2 regions of the Erwinia amylovora genome follow, and region 1 is predicted to be linked to the other one. Evidence: predicted binding sites of a transcription regulator. Region 1 holds the regulator's gene; the other holds the start of a gene.
The links. The regulator PhoB, encoded in region 1, activates phosphate uptake and scavenging genes when phosphate is short. The targets are predictions, from matches to a motif close to CTGTCATAAAACTGNCNNAT.
Positions count from the first base shown of each region.

Region 2: the regulator PhoB is predicted to act here: its motif matches at 1,964-1,983, upstream of pitA (inorganic phosphate transporter PitA).

Region 1 covers NZ_CP066796.1:1,018,109-1,025,887, reverse strand. Annotated here, with positions in the region: gene JGC47_RS04715 (cobalamin-independent methionine synthase II family protein) at 137-1,237, opposite strand; gene JGC47_RS04710 (PstS family phosphate ABC transporter substrate-binding protein) at 1,507-2,430, opposite strand; gene phoR (phosphate regulon sensor histidine kinase PhoR) at 2,449-3,762, opposite strand; gene phoB (phosphate response regulator transcription factor PhoB) at 3,785-4,474, opposite strand; gene sbcD (exonuclease subunit SbcD) at 4,649-5,872, shown strand; gene JGC47_RS04690 (AAA family ATPase) at 5,869-7,779, shown strand, end outside.
Region 2 covers NZ_CP066796.1:145,210-152,988, reverse strand. Annotated here, with positions in the region: partial or broken gene JGC47_RS00650 (APC family permease) at 1-648, shown strand, start outside; gene JGC47_RS00645 (BaiN/RdsA family NAD(P)/FAD-dependent oxidoreductase) at 652-1,836, opposite strand; gene pitA (inorganic phosphate transporter PitA) at 2,078-3,577, shown strand; gene uspB (universal stress protein UspB) at 3,641-3,976, opposite strand; gene uspA (universal stress protein UspA) at 4,275-4,718, shown strand; gene rsmJ (16S rRNA (guanine(1516)-N(2))-methyltransferase RsmJ) at 4,751-5,503, opposite strand; gene prlC (oligopeptidase A) at 5,511-7,568, opposite strand; gene JGC47_RS00615 (CPBP family intramembrane glutamic endopeptidase) at 7,765-7,779, shown strand, end outside.

The DNA.
Region 1 (7,779 bases):
ATATGCTTAGATGAGGACAGAATTGCGTTACATGATTTGTATTTTTTTTCGTCTGCGCCGCGTTAATTTTGGCGACAGACCGAAAAAGCAGCACAAAAGGCGCACAGATCCGCGCCTGATGCACACAATGCGTTTTTTACCAGACGCGGTTAGCAACATCCACCACCAGGCGCAGCTTGGCCCACTGCTGCTCTTCCGTCAGGCTGTTACCCTCTTCGGTAGAGGCAAAGCCACACTGCGGGCTAAGGCAAATCTGGTCCATGCTGACGAACTGCGCGGCCTCACGCAGACGTTTTTCGATGGTTGCCGCCGCTTCCAGCTCTCCGCTCTTAGTGGTGATCAGGCCCAGCACCACCTGCTGTTTGCCTTTTTTGATAAAGCGCAGCGGCTCGAAGCCGCCCGAACGCTCATTATCATATTCAAGAAAGAAGGCATCAACGTTGACTCCGCCAAACAGCAATTCCGCGACCGGTTCATAGCCACCTTCGGAGATCCAGGTTGAGCGGAAATTGCCCCGGCAAACATGCAGGCCGATCTGCAAATCGTCCGGCTTGCCTGCAATGGCTTTATTCAACACCCGCGCGTAGGTACGGGCCAGCTCTTCCGGGTTGTCACCGCGCTCACGTATCTGCTGCTGCTGGTCGTCAGAACAGAGATAAGCCCAAACGGTATCATCCAGTTGCAGATAGCGACAACCTGCTTGGTAGAATGCCCGGATTGCATCGCGCCAGGTTTGTGCAAGGTCGTCGAAATAGACGTCCAGATCCGGATAAATCTGCGCATCAATGACCTTACGCCCGCCACGGAAATGCAGCACGCTGGGGCTGGGAATGGTCATTTTTGCCACGGCATCCCCGCTGATGCTTTGCAGAAAGCGGAAATCCTCTAACATCGGGTGATGGCTGAAACCCAGTTTGCCGGTAACCTTCACGCCACGCGCTTTTGTCTGCACGCCGTTAAACTGAATGCCCTGCTCTGCTTCGTAGCGCTCTACGCCATCCAGCCCGTCAAAGAAGTCGAAGTGCCACCAGGCGCGACGGAACTCCCCATCGGTCACCACCTGCAGGCCGCTGGCTCGCTGGCTGGCAACCACTTTACGGATCTCTTCATCTTCAATGCTGCGTAACGCAGCCGCGTCAATTTCACCGGCGGCAAACTGCTGGCGCGCCTGCTTAATTGCTGCAGGGCGCAGAAAGCTGCCAACCACTTCAGCGCGATAAGGTACGGATGTTGTCATGTCAGCTCACTCCTGGCCTGCACGCGGGCGGATCATTGCGCCGCGCAATAGTTACGGTGGGTTATTTTAGACTTCTGGACGTCTAAATATCCGTTTCTCACAGTGTCATGAGGATCCCCATCTCGCAAACGACAAAATTTCATGGTGACTGAGAAAAATTCATTATGCTGAAAAAGACCGGGGACGTTCGGTAACGAACGGCGTTGCATTTGACTCAAAGCCCTTCTTTGGCGGCTCTGCAACCTCATCACTGCTGCAAACTGATGTCATTATTGCGCCATCATCGCCAGCGCCTGCTCCCTTTGCGCTTCAGATAGGGGCAGATAGCCAGCCTGACTGACCAACGCCTGGCCAGCGCCCGATAACGCCAGGCGGAGAAACGCGGCGGTAAGCGGCTCCAGAGGTTTGTCCGGCGCTTTATTGACATAGATGTAAAGCGGACGCGCATAGGGATAACGGCCGCTGCGGATATTTTCAGCCGTGGGGCTGATCCAGTTATTCTCATCTCGCGCCAACGGCAGCACTTTAACGCCGCTAAGATGAAATCCGGCGCTGGCATAGCCAATGCCGTTGAGCGAACCGGCAACCGCCTGCACCACCGCCGCAGAGCCAGGATATTCGCCAACATCACGGCGTAAATCACCGTTGCACAACGCCTGCTGTTTGAAAAACCCCCACGTACCAGAGGCAGAATTACGGCCAAAGCGCTGGATGCCGCGCTGCGCCCAGCCGGGCTGAGTCAGCTGCAGATCCCCCCAGCTATGGGGGGAAAGCGCTCCTCCGCAAAGCCGCGTGACGGAGAAAATAGCATCCAGCTGGCGGGCATTCAGTCCGGCTAACGGATTATCCTGATTTACCACCACCACCAACGCATCAATAGCCACCGGCACCGCCAGCGGCGGATAACCATAACGATCTGCAAACAGCTGGCGTTCTGCTGCCTGCATCGGCCTGCTCATCGCGCCCAGTTGCGCAGCCCCGGCCGCCAGCGCCGTGGGGGCCGTAGACGATCCCGACGCCTGGATCTGTACATTCACGCCGGGATACTGCTGGCTGAAGTGATCTCCCCATAGCGCCATCAGGTTGCCAAGCGTATCGGAGCCGACGCTGTTCAAATTACCCGCCAGCATGCCCTCTTTGGCCTTAGCCGCTATGCAGATCAGCAGCAACGCCAGCGCGATGAGATTTTTCATGGTGAGAGTTCCGTGTGATTAAGGCCGCATGCAGCCGCCCGGTTCAGCACCCACAATCATCCTGAGCGGCAGCTGAAAGCTGAAACAGGTTTCAGCTGCCGGCGCGCTGCTGATATTCAGCCGCGCATTATGGTGGCTGAGCGCATGTTTTACGATAGCCAGCCCCAGCCCGCTTCCCCCGGTCTGTCTGGATCGTGCCTTATCAACGCGATAGAAACGTTCAGTCAGACGCGGTAAGTGCTCTGGCGCGATGCCCGGACCGTTATCTGCGACCTTGAACTCGGCTCCCCGGTCGCTGCGTTGCCAGCTGACCACAATCCTTGTGCCGTCGGGGGTATGATTCACCGCATTATAAACCAGGTTGGAGATGGCGCTGCGCAGCTGTTCATCATTGCCATATACGCGTAGATTCGGGTCGCTGTTGAACTGGATTTGATGACGCCCCTGACTGAGCGATTCCGTTTCACGCTGCAAACCCTGCAGCATCATTGGGACATCAACAATTTCATGCAGGTCGTGCGCCGGAGCCGCCTCAATGCGCGACAGCGTCAGCAGCTGACCCACCAGGCTATCCATGCGTTTCGCCTGTTCCTGCATGGTTTGCAGCGCTTTAGCCCGCAGGCGACCTTCCAGCACCGGGTCATTCATCATCTCCAGATACCCCTGCAACACGGTTAATGGCGTGCGCAGCTCGTGGCTCACATTGGCAAAGAAGTTGCGGCGCGCCCCTTCCAGCTGGTGCATTTGCGTCACATCGCGCGCCACCAGCAGCCACTGCCCTTCGCTGTAGGGCATAATGCGAAACTCCAGATGGCGCTGGCTGTTCAAAACCAGCGTCAGCGGATGCGCGAAATCACGCTGGCGCAAATAGCGGGTAAATTCGGGGTAACGCAGCAGGTTGAGAATGTTCTGACCATTATCTTCCGGCCAGCGCAGCCCCAACAGCTGTTGAGCCAGCCCGTTACACCAGAAAATCGTGCCCTCGTCGGTGGTCAACACCAGCGCATCCGGCAGCGATTCTGCTCCGCTGCGAAAGCGTTTAATCAGATGGCCAAGTTCCCGGCGGCGGCGGCGGTTGCGCGCCTGCATCTGATACAGGCCGTAGAACAGAGGCTCCCAGCTGCCGCGTCCGCTGGGCGGGTTGATGCTGCGGTCCACCCACAGCCAGTGCGACAGGCGCAGAAGATTGTTGAAGTGAAAAACCAGCACGCAGAGCGCGGAAGCCAGCAACAGCCAGGGCAACCCGCCCACGATGAGTCCGATAATCAGCGCCGGCAGGCTGGCAAGCAGCAGCTCAAACAGTAATCTCTTCCAGGAGAGGCGTTCCAACACGATTCAGACTCCGTGCGAGCGATCAATAACGTGCAGAGAAACGATAACCTGTTCCGCGAACCGTCTGCACCATACGATCGTGCCCGCTCAGTTCCAGCGCTTTGCGCAGACGGCGAATATGAACGTCGACGGTACGGTCTTCGACATAAACGTTAGTTCCCCATATGTGGTTTAGCAACTGCTCACGACTGTATACGCGCTCCGTATGCGTCATAAAGAAGTGCAGCAGTTTGTATTCGGTTGGCCCCATATCCAGCGGCTGGGTGCCTGACATCACGCGGTGAGACGACGGATCGAGAGTCAGCCCCTGTATCTCAATCACCTCTTCTACCGCCATCGGAGCAATGCGCCGCATCACGGCTTTAATCCGTGCCACCAGCTCCTTCGGGGAGAAAGGTTTGGTGATGTAATCATCAGCGCCGACTTCCAGGCCACGCACGCGATCTTCTTCTTCGCCGCGGGCGGTCAGCATCATCACCGGAATGTCGCGCGTCATCGCTTCACGCTTCAGGTGTTTAATAAACTGGATGCCGGAGCCACCGGGCAGCATCCAGTCCAGCAGAATCAAATCTGGCCAGGGTTCAATCAGCAAACTGAGCGCGCTGTCATAATCCGCGGCTTCTATCGGTTGATAGTCATTTTGTTCCAGAACGAAACACAACATCTCACGGATTGGGGCTTCATCTTCGACCACAAGAATGCGCTTTGCCATTATTGCTCCTGCTGCGGTGACAGATTGTCACGGGATATGCCGCGCCATTATGCGTCAGTTTTATGACAATTTTATGAAAAAAGCACCCTCAGGAAAGGAGAGGCAACGAATTAAATATCCGTGCGGCTTTAGGTTTATAATCACCGCTTCGCGTTCTGCCATGAAGGGAGCACCATGCGCATCATTCATACGGCCGACTGGCATCTCGGCCAGTTTTTCTACACCAAAAGCCGGGCGGCCGAGCATCAGGCTTTTCTCGACTGGCTGCTGGAACAGGCAGAAGCGCAGCAGGCCGATGCGATTATCGTTGCGGGCGATATCTTCGATACCGGCACCCCGCCGAGTTACGCCCGTGAGCTATACAACCGCTTTGTGGTCAAGTTGCAGCCAACCCGCTGCCAGCTGGTGGTGCTGGGCGGCAATCACGATTCGGTCGCCACGCTGAATGAGTCGCGTGAGCTGCTGGCCTGTTTGAATACCCGGGTGATTGCCGCAGCCTGTGACGATATCCGTCAGCAGGTGCTGGTGCTGAACCGCCGCGACGGCCAGCCGGGCGCCCTGCTGTGCGCCATTCCGTTTTTACGTCCGCGTGATATTTTGCGCAGCCAGAGCGGGCAGTCGGGGCGTGAAAAACAGCAGAGCCTGCTGGAAGCCATCAGCGAACACTATCAGCGCTGCTGGCAGCAAGCGCTGGCGCAGCGCGATGCTCTCGGTTTAGCGCTACCGATTATCGCGACCGGTCATCTGACCACGATGGGCGTGACCAAAAGCGACGCGGTACGCGATATCTATATCGGCACGCTGGACGCCTTCCCGGCCGACTGCTTTCCCCCGGCGGACTATATCGCCCTTGGCCATATCCACCGCGCCCAGCGCATCGCTGACAGCGAGCATATCCGCTACAGCGGCTCGCCGATCCCACTCAGTTTTGACGAACTGGGCAAGGCTAAAAGCGTGATGCGCGTTGATTTCAGTGCAGGCAAGCTTAGCGAGGTGACCGCGCTGCCGATCCCGCTGTTTCAGCCGATGCAGATGATCAAAGGCTCACTGGAACAGATTGAGCAGCAGCTGGCACTGCTGGTGCCTGATGCACAGGGCAAAACCACCTGGCTGGATATTGAAATCGTTACCGATGCTTACCTTAGCGACCATCAGCGCCGCATACAGGAACTGACCGCCGCGCTGCCGGTGGAAGTGGTACTGCTGCGCCGCAGCCGCGAACAGCGTGAGCAGGTGATAGCACGCCAGAATAATGAAACCCTGAGTGAACTGAGCGTTGAAGAGGTGTTTGCACGGCGGCTGGGATCAGAACCGGAACAGCCGGAGCGGCTGGAACGCGTGCGCGCGCTGTTTGCGCAGACGCTGGAAGCGGTGCGCCATGAGGAGCAGCCATCATGAAAATTCTTACCCTGCGCTTTAAAAACCTTAACTCGCTGAAGGGCGAATGGAAAATCGATTTCACCGCAGAACCCTTTGCCAGCAATGGCCTGTTTGCCATCACCGGGCCGACCGGCTCAGGGAAAACCACCCTGCTCGATGCCATCTGCCTTGCCCTTTACCACGAGACGCCGCGCCTGAAAAGCATCACCCAGTCACAGAACGACCTGATGACGCGCGATACTGCCGAATGTCTCGCGGAGGTGGAATTTGAGGTAAAAGGCGTTGCCTGGCGCGCATTCTGGAGTCAGAACCGCGCACGCGGTGCCGTTGACGGCAAGCTGCAGGCGCCGCGCGTCGAGCTGGCGCGCTGCGCAGATAATCATATCGTCGCCGATAAGGCGAAAGAGAAGCAGGATGTTATCACCAGCCTGACCGGGCTGAACTTCGAGCGTTTTACCAAATCGATGATGCTGTCACAGGGGCAGTTTGCCGCTTTCCTCAATGCCAAAGCGAGCGATCGCGCCGAGCTGCTGGAAGAGCTGACCGGCACCGAGATCTACGGCCGCCTGTCGTCGGCGGTATTCGAGCGCCACAAAGAGGCGAAAGCGGCGCTGGACGGGCTGCGCGCCCAGGCTGCGGCGATGGATCTGCTGGGCGAGGAGCAGCAGCAAAACCTGGCTGGCCAGCTGGCACAGCTGATTGCCGATGAGCAGGCACTCACTTCACAGCAGCAAAGCCAGCAGCAGACGTTACAGGAACTGCAACAGCTGGACAGATTACAGCAGCAGCAGCAGCAGCTTTCCCGCCAGCGCCAGCAGTTGGATGAACAGCTACAGCAGGCCCGGCAGCAGCTTGCTGCGGCAGATCTTCAGCAGCAGCAGGCGCTGAAGAACCACGAGGATCACCAACTGCTTCGCCAACAGCAGGAAACGCTGATGACCGAGCAGGTCATTCCTCTGGATCACCAGCTCACCACGCTGGGCGAACAGTCTGAGCAGCTGGCCCGCGAGCGAAGTGAGCACCAACAATCGCTAACTGCTCGCCTGCAGGAAAGCGCTAAAATTCAGCAACTTCAGCAGGACAGGCAGGCGCAGCAGCAGCAGCTTAATCAGTGGCGCGAAGCACATCCCCATTTTTCCCATTACGGCGAATATCTGCCGTTGTGGCGTGAACGTTTCAGCCAGCAGCAGCAAAGTGAGCAGTCACTTTCAGCACTAAGTCAACGGCTGAAGGCCCGGCAGCAAAAGGTGCAGCAGCAGGAACAGGCTCTTCAGCAGCTTAGCCAGCAGGCTGCGCCGCTGCAGCAGCAGCTTGGATCGGCGCAGCAGAACCTTAACCAGGCGCAACAGGCGCTGGCCGCCTTACAGCAGCAGCACTCACCGGAGAGCCTGCACAACGCGCTGGGGCAGTTCAGCCAGCTGCGCCCGCAACGCCTGCTGTTGGCTACGCTGCTGCCGCAGTGGCAGCAGCTTAGTGAACGGCGCAGTCGGCTAAAGCAGGAACGCCAGGCGTTAGCGCATCAGATACAGCAAAGCAGTGAGCAGTTACAAACCCTGCGCGCCCGCTGGGCGGAGAAACGCCAGCATGAGCAGGACCTTGACAAGCGCTGCAGGCTGGAGCAGCGCATTGCCGACCTGGAGCAGCAGCGCGCCCTGCTGGAGCCGGGGCAGCCCTGCCCGCTGTGCGGGTCAGAAAATCATCCGGCGATTGCCGAATATCAGGCGCTGGAGCCATCAGAAAATCAGCAACGGCTCAACGCCCTGAGGGAAGAGGTCCGGGTGCTCGGCGAACAGGGCAGCGCCTGTAGCGCACGGCTAAAGCAGCAGCAGCAACAGCAGCAGTGCCAGCAGCAGGACGACCTCGACCTTGCCCGTCAGGCATCGGATTTGCAACAGCAGTGGCACAGCGCCGCCGCCCTGCTGGCG
Region 2 (7,779 bases), 870 kb from region 1:
TGGTCGCTGGTGCAGGCCTATGATTTCGACCGACTGGTGCAAATTGCGCGTCAGGATCCCGGCAATTTCATCTTTGATATTACCCGGCAGTATGTGGGTCAGTGGGCGGTCGATATCATGTCGTTACTGCTGATCACCAGCCTGTTTGCGGCATCGCTGGCTTTCCACAACAACATTTCACGCTATATCTTCAATATCAGCCGCGATGGACTGATCTGGAAAGAGCTGTGCAGTACTCACCCGACTAACGGCACGCCACACAATGCCAGCCACGTTCACAGCGTTATTTTGCTGCTGCTGTTGGCAGGAATGGGTAGCGTTGGCATCGATCCGATGGCGCAGATTTTCGCCTTTGGGTCGGCCATTGCTACTCTTTCAATTCTGGTGCTACAGGTGGGCGTATCAGTGGCCGTGATTGTGTTCTTCCGCCGCAAGGAAACGCATGGTTTCAGTAGCTGGCAGGTATTCTGGGCACCGCTGATTGCCCTATCCGCAATGTCGGTAACCCTTATTCTGGTCATTAATAATTTGCAGCTGCTTAGCGGTAGTGATTCAAAACTGGTCAGACTGATCCCGTGGCTTATCGCCATCTGCTGCGCAGCGGGCTATCTGATGTCGATGAAACGCCGGGTGCGTAGCGCGGCGTGAGGGCTACAACGCCTGTGCGCACGCCCAGGCCGAGCTCCACGCCCACTGGAAGTTATAGCCACCCAGCCAGCCGGTGACATCGACCACTTCTCCAATAAAGTAGAGTCCGGGCACATCGCGTGCTTCCATAGTTTTAGACGACAGCTGGCTGGTGTCCACGCCGCCAAGCGTCACTTCAGCAGTACGGTAGCCTTCGGTGCCGTTTGGCTGCACGCGCCACTGATGCAGGGCGCTGGCTAACTCGCCCTGCTGGCGGCTGTTCAGCTGTTTCAGGGTACACTCCGGTACCCTGCCCAGCAGCTGCAGGCATTCAACCAGACGCTTGGGCAGCAGCTTAGCAAGGGTATTTTTCAGGCTCTGATTAGGATGGGCGTGGCGCTCATTATTCAGAAAAACATCCATGTCCTGCGCGGGCGACAGGTTAACGGTAATAAACTCCCCCGGCTGCCAGTAGCTGGACAGTTGCAATGCTGCCGGCCCTGACAGGCCACGATGGGTAAACAGCAACGCTTCTTTAAAGACGGTGCCGTCTTCGGCGGCGATCGTCGATGACACCGACACGCCGGATAAGGTCTGCAATTGTGCCAACAAGGGTTTATGCAGGGTAAACGGCACCAGTCCGGCACGGGTGGGGAACACCTTTAAACCAAACTGTTCAGCAACTTTATAGCCAAATGGCGATGCACCAAGACCCGGCATCGACAGGCCGCCGCTGGCGATCACCAGTTTCCCGGCCCGAACTTCTGCGCCGTTCAGCTGTAACCTGTAGCCGCCTTCATCGCGTGTCAGTTCAACAACCTCACTACGCAGACGCAGCGTCACCTGCCCTTCCTCACACTCTTTCAGCAGCAGATCGACTACCTGCTGCGCGGAATCATCACAAAACAGCTGGCCCAGAGTCTTCTCATGCCAGCGAATTGCATGGCGATTCATCAGGTCGATGAAGTCCCACTGGGTGTAACGCGCCAGCGCAGATTTGCAAAAATGCGGGTTTTGCGACAAGTAGGCTGCAGGTTCAGTATAGAGGTTGGTAAAGTTGCAGCGCCCGCCGCCGGACATCAAAATTTTACGTCCGGCCTTTTTGCCATTATCAATCAGCAACACGCGCCGTCCCTTTTGCCCGGCGTGAGCCGCGCAGAACAGGCCAGCCGCACCGGCGCCAATTACGATTACGTCAAACGTCTCCACAACGCACTCCGCCCAGGCCCAAAAAAAGCTGATTGTAGTGAGTTGAAGGCGTGGTTACCAGCTTCACGCCAAAACAGCGACAAAACATTTTTTTAACTTTTTGATTTGAAAATAATTTCAATGGAAAACGTCACATTACTGACGCATTAATGTTAAAAAAAGTCTATATTTCACTTTCCCCGGGTGCGGTTTGTCGCTGATAATGCGCCGCGTTCATGTCCTCAAAAATGGCGTAACGCTTATGCTACATCTGTTTGCTGGTCTCGATCTCAATACCGGCCTGTTATTAATACTTGCTCTGCTGTTTGTCTTGTTCTACGAAGCTATCAATGGTTTCCATGATACGGCCAACGCGGTGGCGACCGTCATCTATACACGTGCAATGCGATCGCAGTTAGCGGTCGTTATGGCGGGGGTATTTAATTTCTTTGGCGTGCTGCTGGGCGGCTTAAGCGTGGCTTATGCTATTGTCCACCTGCTACCAACCGATCTACTGCTTAACGTAGGGTCTGCACACGGGCTGGCCATGGTCTTCTCCATGCTGCTTGCCGCTATCATCTGGAACCTCGGCACCTGGTATTTCGGCTTACCGGCTTCCAGTTCCCATACTCTGATCGGTGCCATCATTGGTATTGGCCTCACCAACGCGTTGCTGACGGGCACCTCGGTGGTGGATGCGCTTAATATCCCTAAAATGCTCGGTATCTTTATGTCGCTGGTCCTTTCACCGATTGTCGGCTTAGTGATTGCCGGCGGGCTGGTGTTTATTCTGCGGCGCTACTGGAGCGGGAATAAAAAACGGCGGCGTATTCATATGACGCCGGCAGAACGCGAAAAGCTCGACGGCAAGAAAAAACCGCCGTTCTGGACCCGGATCGCACTGATTGTCTCGGCGATTGGCGTCAGCTATTCGCACGGCGCTAACGATGGTCAAAAAGGGATCGGGCTGATTATGCTGGTGCTGATCGGCGTTGCGCCAGCCGGTTTCGTGGTCAACATGAACTCCAGCGGTTATGACATCACCCGTACTCGCGATGCGGTCAACCACCTGGAGCAGTACTACCTGCAGCATGCCTCTTCCCTGGAGCAGGTTATCCAGATGTCTCCCCCTGCGCTGCCGACGCCGGAAGAGCAGCAGTCCGGGCCGAACGACTTTCACTGTGATGCGGCACGCGCTTTACCTGCTCTTCATCTGACACAGGGGCTGTTGAACAACCTTTCCAGCTACGATGCTCTGAACGTTGAGCAACGCAGCCAGCTACGCCGCCTGCTGATGTGCATTTCAGATACCGCAGAAAAAGCTGCCAGGCTGCCAGAGACCACGTCTGACGACAAACGTTTCCTGACCAAGCTGAAGGACGACCTGCTGAATACCGTTGAGTATGCCCCGGTATGGATTATTGTTGCCGTGGCGTTAGCTCTGTCGCTGGGCACCATGGTTGGCTGGCGTCGTGTTGCTACCACCATCGGTGAGAAAATCGGCAAGAAAGGCATGACGTATGCTCAGGGGATGTCGGCGCAGATGACGGCGGCGGTATCCATTGGCGTGGCCAGCTATACCGGGATGCCGGTCTCGACTACCCATGTTCTCTCCTCCTCCGTAGCCGGCACCATGCTGGTTGATGGCGGTGGCGTTCAGGGGCGTACTATTAAGAACATCCTGCTGGCGTGGATCTTCACCCTGCCCATCTCGATTTTGCTTTCAGGTGTGCTTTACTGGCTGGCGTTGAAACTGATTTAACACGGCAGACTCACCGCACAAGGGATGCCAGTCACAGAAGTGACTGGCATTTTTTTCCCGGTGTTAGTGCCAGATAACCAGCCCCATCAGGCCGATCGCTACCAGCCCACAAAGCGCGCTGGTTAATATAAATTGCCCACGTAGCCGCTGGCAGCGGCGGATAAACTCGTCATCGTGATGGTCAAGATAGCGCTGCGCCCAGATATAGCCGATAAGCCGTACCTGCTTGCCCGGCTGGCCATGAGAAGTAAAGAAACCGGCCCCGTCCACATACTGATACAGCAGCGGATCGCAGCCGCGAAGCACTACCAGCAGCGCACGCAGAGAAGAGTAGTAGCGTGCCATATTGATCACACAGACGACACAAAGAGCCCAGAATAGCGCAACGGTGCTGATCATCATCTCCCTCCCGGCCATTCATCGCGCAAATGCGTGGACACCTGACGATGACTCCGCCACCCTCATAATTGAGATTCTTGTTGCCAAGCGCTCGACGGTATAAAAAGGTGCCTGTAACCGTCAATATTCAGTGTAGGAGATCTGTTTGATTTTTTTCCAGCGTGATGTCCCCATTCGCAATTAAATAGTTGAAAGATGATATGGCTTTCGCCTGCATAAAGGCCGCCGAAGGCCACAACAATTAGCAACATTTTTCGCTATACTGCTTGTCAACACTTACGCGCAAAGGAGTCATTTCATGTCTTACAAACACATATTGATTGCCGTCGACCTTTCGCCAGAAAGCAAGCTGCTGGTCGACAAGGCCGTATCGTTGGCCCGCCCCTATAACGCCAAAGTGTCGCTGATCCACGTTGATGTTAACTACTCAGATCTGTATACCGGACTGATCGACGTTAATCTTGGCGACATGCAGAAGCGACTTTCTCAAGAGACGCACAGTGCACTGACCGAACTGTCGGCCAGCGCCGGTTATCCGATTGCGGAAACCCTGAGCGGCAGCGGTGACCTTTGCCAGGTTCTGGTCGATGCCATCAAGCAGTATCAGGTGGATTTAGTGGTTTGCGGCCATCACCAGGATTTCTGGAGCAAGCTGATGTCCTCAGCGCGCCAGCTGATCAACACTATTCATGTTGATATGTTGATTGTCCCTTTGCATGATGATGACGACGACGACGACTGACACCGGGACCGGCGGCAATAGCGGGACCGTTGTCAGAATAAGAGCGGGGCGTAGATATCAAACCGGTGACTTTTGGTGGTCACCGCGTTTAACGTATTGATGCCTGCCAGCGGCGGCGCGTAGTCCGGGCGCTTCACCACTACGCGCTTCTTCGCCAGTCTACGCGCGGGCTGCAATAGCCCGTCCGCATCGTCATCCGCGCCGACCAGCGACTGGAACACGCGCATCTCTTTTTTCACCAGCGCACTTTTCTGCTTATGCGGGTACATCGGGTCGAGGTACACCACATCGGGTGGCGGAGTGATGTCGGTCAGCGCCAGCAGACTGGAAGCATGCAGCAGCGTCAACCTTTCGCGCAGCCAGGAACCCATTTCCGCATCGGCATAGCCACGGCGTAAACCATCGTCAAGCAGCGCCGCAACCACCGGGTTGCGCTCAAGCATACGTACCCGGCAACCAAGCGCCGCCAGCACAAAGGCATCGCGCCCCAGCCCCGCCGTGGCATCGACCACGTCCGGTAAATAGCCGCTTTTAATGCCAACGGCTTTTGCCACCGCCTCACCCCGGCCACCGCCGAATTTACGCCGATGCGCCATCGCGCCGCTGACAAAATCTACAAATATGCCGCCAAGTTTAGGCTCATCGCGCTTGCGCAGCTCAAGGTGCTGTGGCGTAAGAACCAGCGCCATCGGCGCGCTGTTGTCGTGTTCCAGCTGCCAGCGGGCGGCTAAAACAGATAAGGCGCCGTCTCCGGCGCCTGATTCATCTAACAAACAGATGTTCACTGATGACTTATCCTTTCCTGCCCTGTTCTTTAATACCGTAGTGTTCCAGCATCGCATCCAGCTTTGGTTCACGACCACGGAAACGGCGAAACAGCGCCATTGGCTCTTCGGAACCGCCGCGCGTCAGAATATTGTCCAGGAAGGACTGCCCGGTTTCACGGTTAAAGATGCCCTCTTCTTCGAAACGCGACCAGGCATCTGCCGCCAGCACATCGGCCCACAGATAACTGTAGTAACCCGCCGCGTAGCCACCGGCAAAGATATGGCTAAATGCATGCGGGAAGCGCCCCCATTCCGGCCCGGGCATCACGGCAACCTGTTGTTTAATCTCTTTCAGCATATCCAGGATCCGTGCCCCTTTAGCCGGGTCAAACTCGGCGTGCAGGCGGAAGTCGAACAGGCCGAACTCCAGCTGACGCAGGATAAACAGCGCCGCCTGATAGTTTTTCGCCGCCAGCATTTTATCCAGCAGCTCCCGCGGCAGCGGTTCGCCCGTTTCATAATGACCGGAGATAAACGCCAGCGCTTCCGGCTGCCAGCACCAGTTTTCCATAAACTGGCTTGGCAGCTCGACGGCATCCCAGGGCACGCCGTTGATGCCGGACACGCCCGGGGTTTCAATGCGCGTCAGCATATGGTGCAAACCGTGGCCGAACTCGTGGAACAGGGTCGTCACTTCATTATGGGTAAACAGTGCAGGCTTGCCGTTTACCGGGCGGTTAAAGTTGCAGGTCAGGTAAGCGACCGGTTTCTGCAGGCTGCCATCGGCTTTTCGCATCTGGCCAACGCAGTCATCCATCCACGCCCCACCGCGCTTGTTTTCACGCGCGTACAGGTCAAGATAGAAGCTACCGCGCGGCTCACCGCTTTCGTCGAACAGGTCGAAGAAGCGCACGTCCGCATGGTAAACGTCAACATCGTGGCGCTCTTTCGCGGTAATGCCGTAGATGCGTTTCACTACTTCAAACAGGCCGCCAAGCACTCGCTGTTCCGGGAAATAGGGGCGCAGCTGCTCGTCGCTGATAGCGTACAGGTGCTGCTTCTGTTTCTCACCAAAGTAGGTCAAATCCCAGGGTTGCAGCTCATCAATGCCGTACTCTTTTTTCGCAAAGGTACGCAGCTGGGCCAGCTCTTGCTCCGCCTGTGGACGGGCACGTTTTGCCAGATCGTTCAGAAAATCAGTGACCTGAGCTGGATTTTCCGCCATTTTGGTCGCCAGCGACTTGTCGGCGTAAGAGGCAAAACCGAGCAGTTGAGCCAGCTCGTGGCGTAGCGCCAGTTCCTCTGCCATCACCGTGCTGTTATCCCATTTGCCGGCGTTTGGCCCCTGATCGGAAGCACGGGTGGAATAGGCGCGGTACAGCTCTTCGCGCAGCGCCTGATTGTCGCAGTAGGTCATCACCGGCAGGTAGCTTGGGATATCCAGCGTCAGCAGCCAACCTTCCTGCTCTTTAGCTTCCGCCTGTGCTTTCGCCGCAGCCAGCGCGCTTTCTGGCAAACCGGAAAGCTCACTCTCATCAGCGATCAGTTTGCTCCAGCCCATAGTGGCATCAAGTACGTTGTTGCTGTAGGTTGAGCCGAGTTCGGAAAGACGCGCGGCGATTTCGCCATAGCGCTGTTGTTTTTCTTTCGACAATCCGATGCCGGAAAGCTCAAAGTCACGCAGTGCGTTGTCCACCGCTTTTTTCTGCGCAATATCCAGAGCCGCATAGTTGCCGCCCTCTTTCAGATCGCGATAAGCCTGATACAGCCCTTCATGCTGCCCAACCCAGGTGCTGTACTCCGATAGCAGCGGCAGCGTTTGCTCGTAGGCCTGGCGCAGTTCCGCGCTGTTTTTCACCGAGTTCAGATGGCTAACCGGTGAAAACAAACGGCTCAGATGGTCATCCACTTCCGCCAACGGCTGCACCAGATTATCCCAGCTGTAGGGTGCCCCCTTAGCCACAACTTCTGCCACCACTGAACGGCTTTTATCCAGCGCCTGGGTCACGGCGGGCACCACATGTTCAGGTTTGATTGCAGAGAAAGGGGGAAGCGTAAAAGAGGAGAGTAACGGATTGGTCATAGCGCAGTCCTGTAATCGTTGTATGGGCAATCTGACTAACATGGGGGCAAATGCGGTGAAAATCAATGCTCCATCGCGCGTGCTCCTTTAGCCGATTTTTCTGTCGCACTTTACGATTTGCCACCCATCAGGAGGCATTGCATACTGCCTCGTCCTGAAATCCTCTACGACCTCATAACAAACAGGGAGTGTCACTATGTGGTATGTTTTG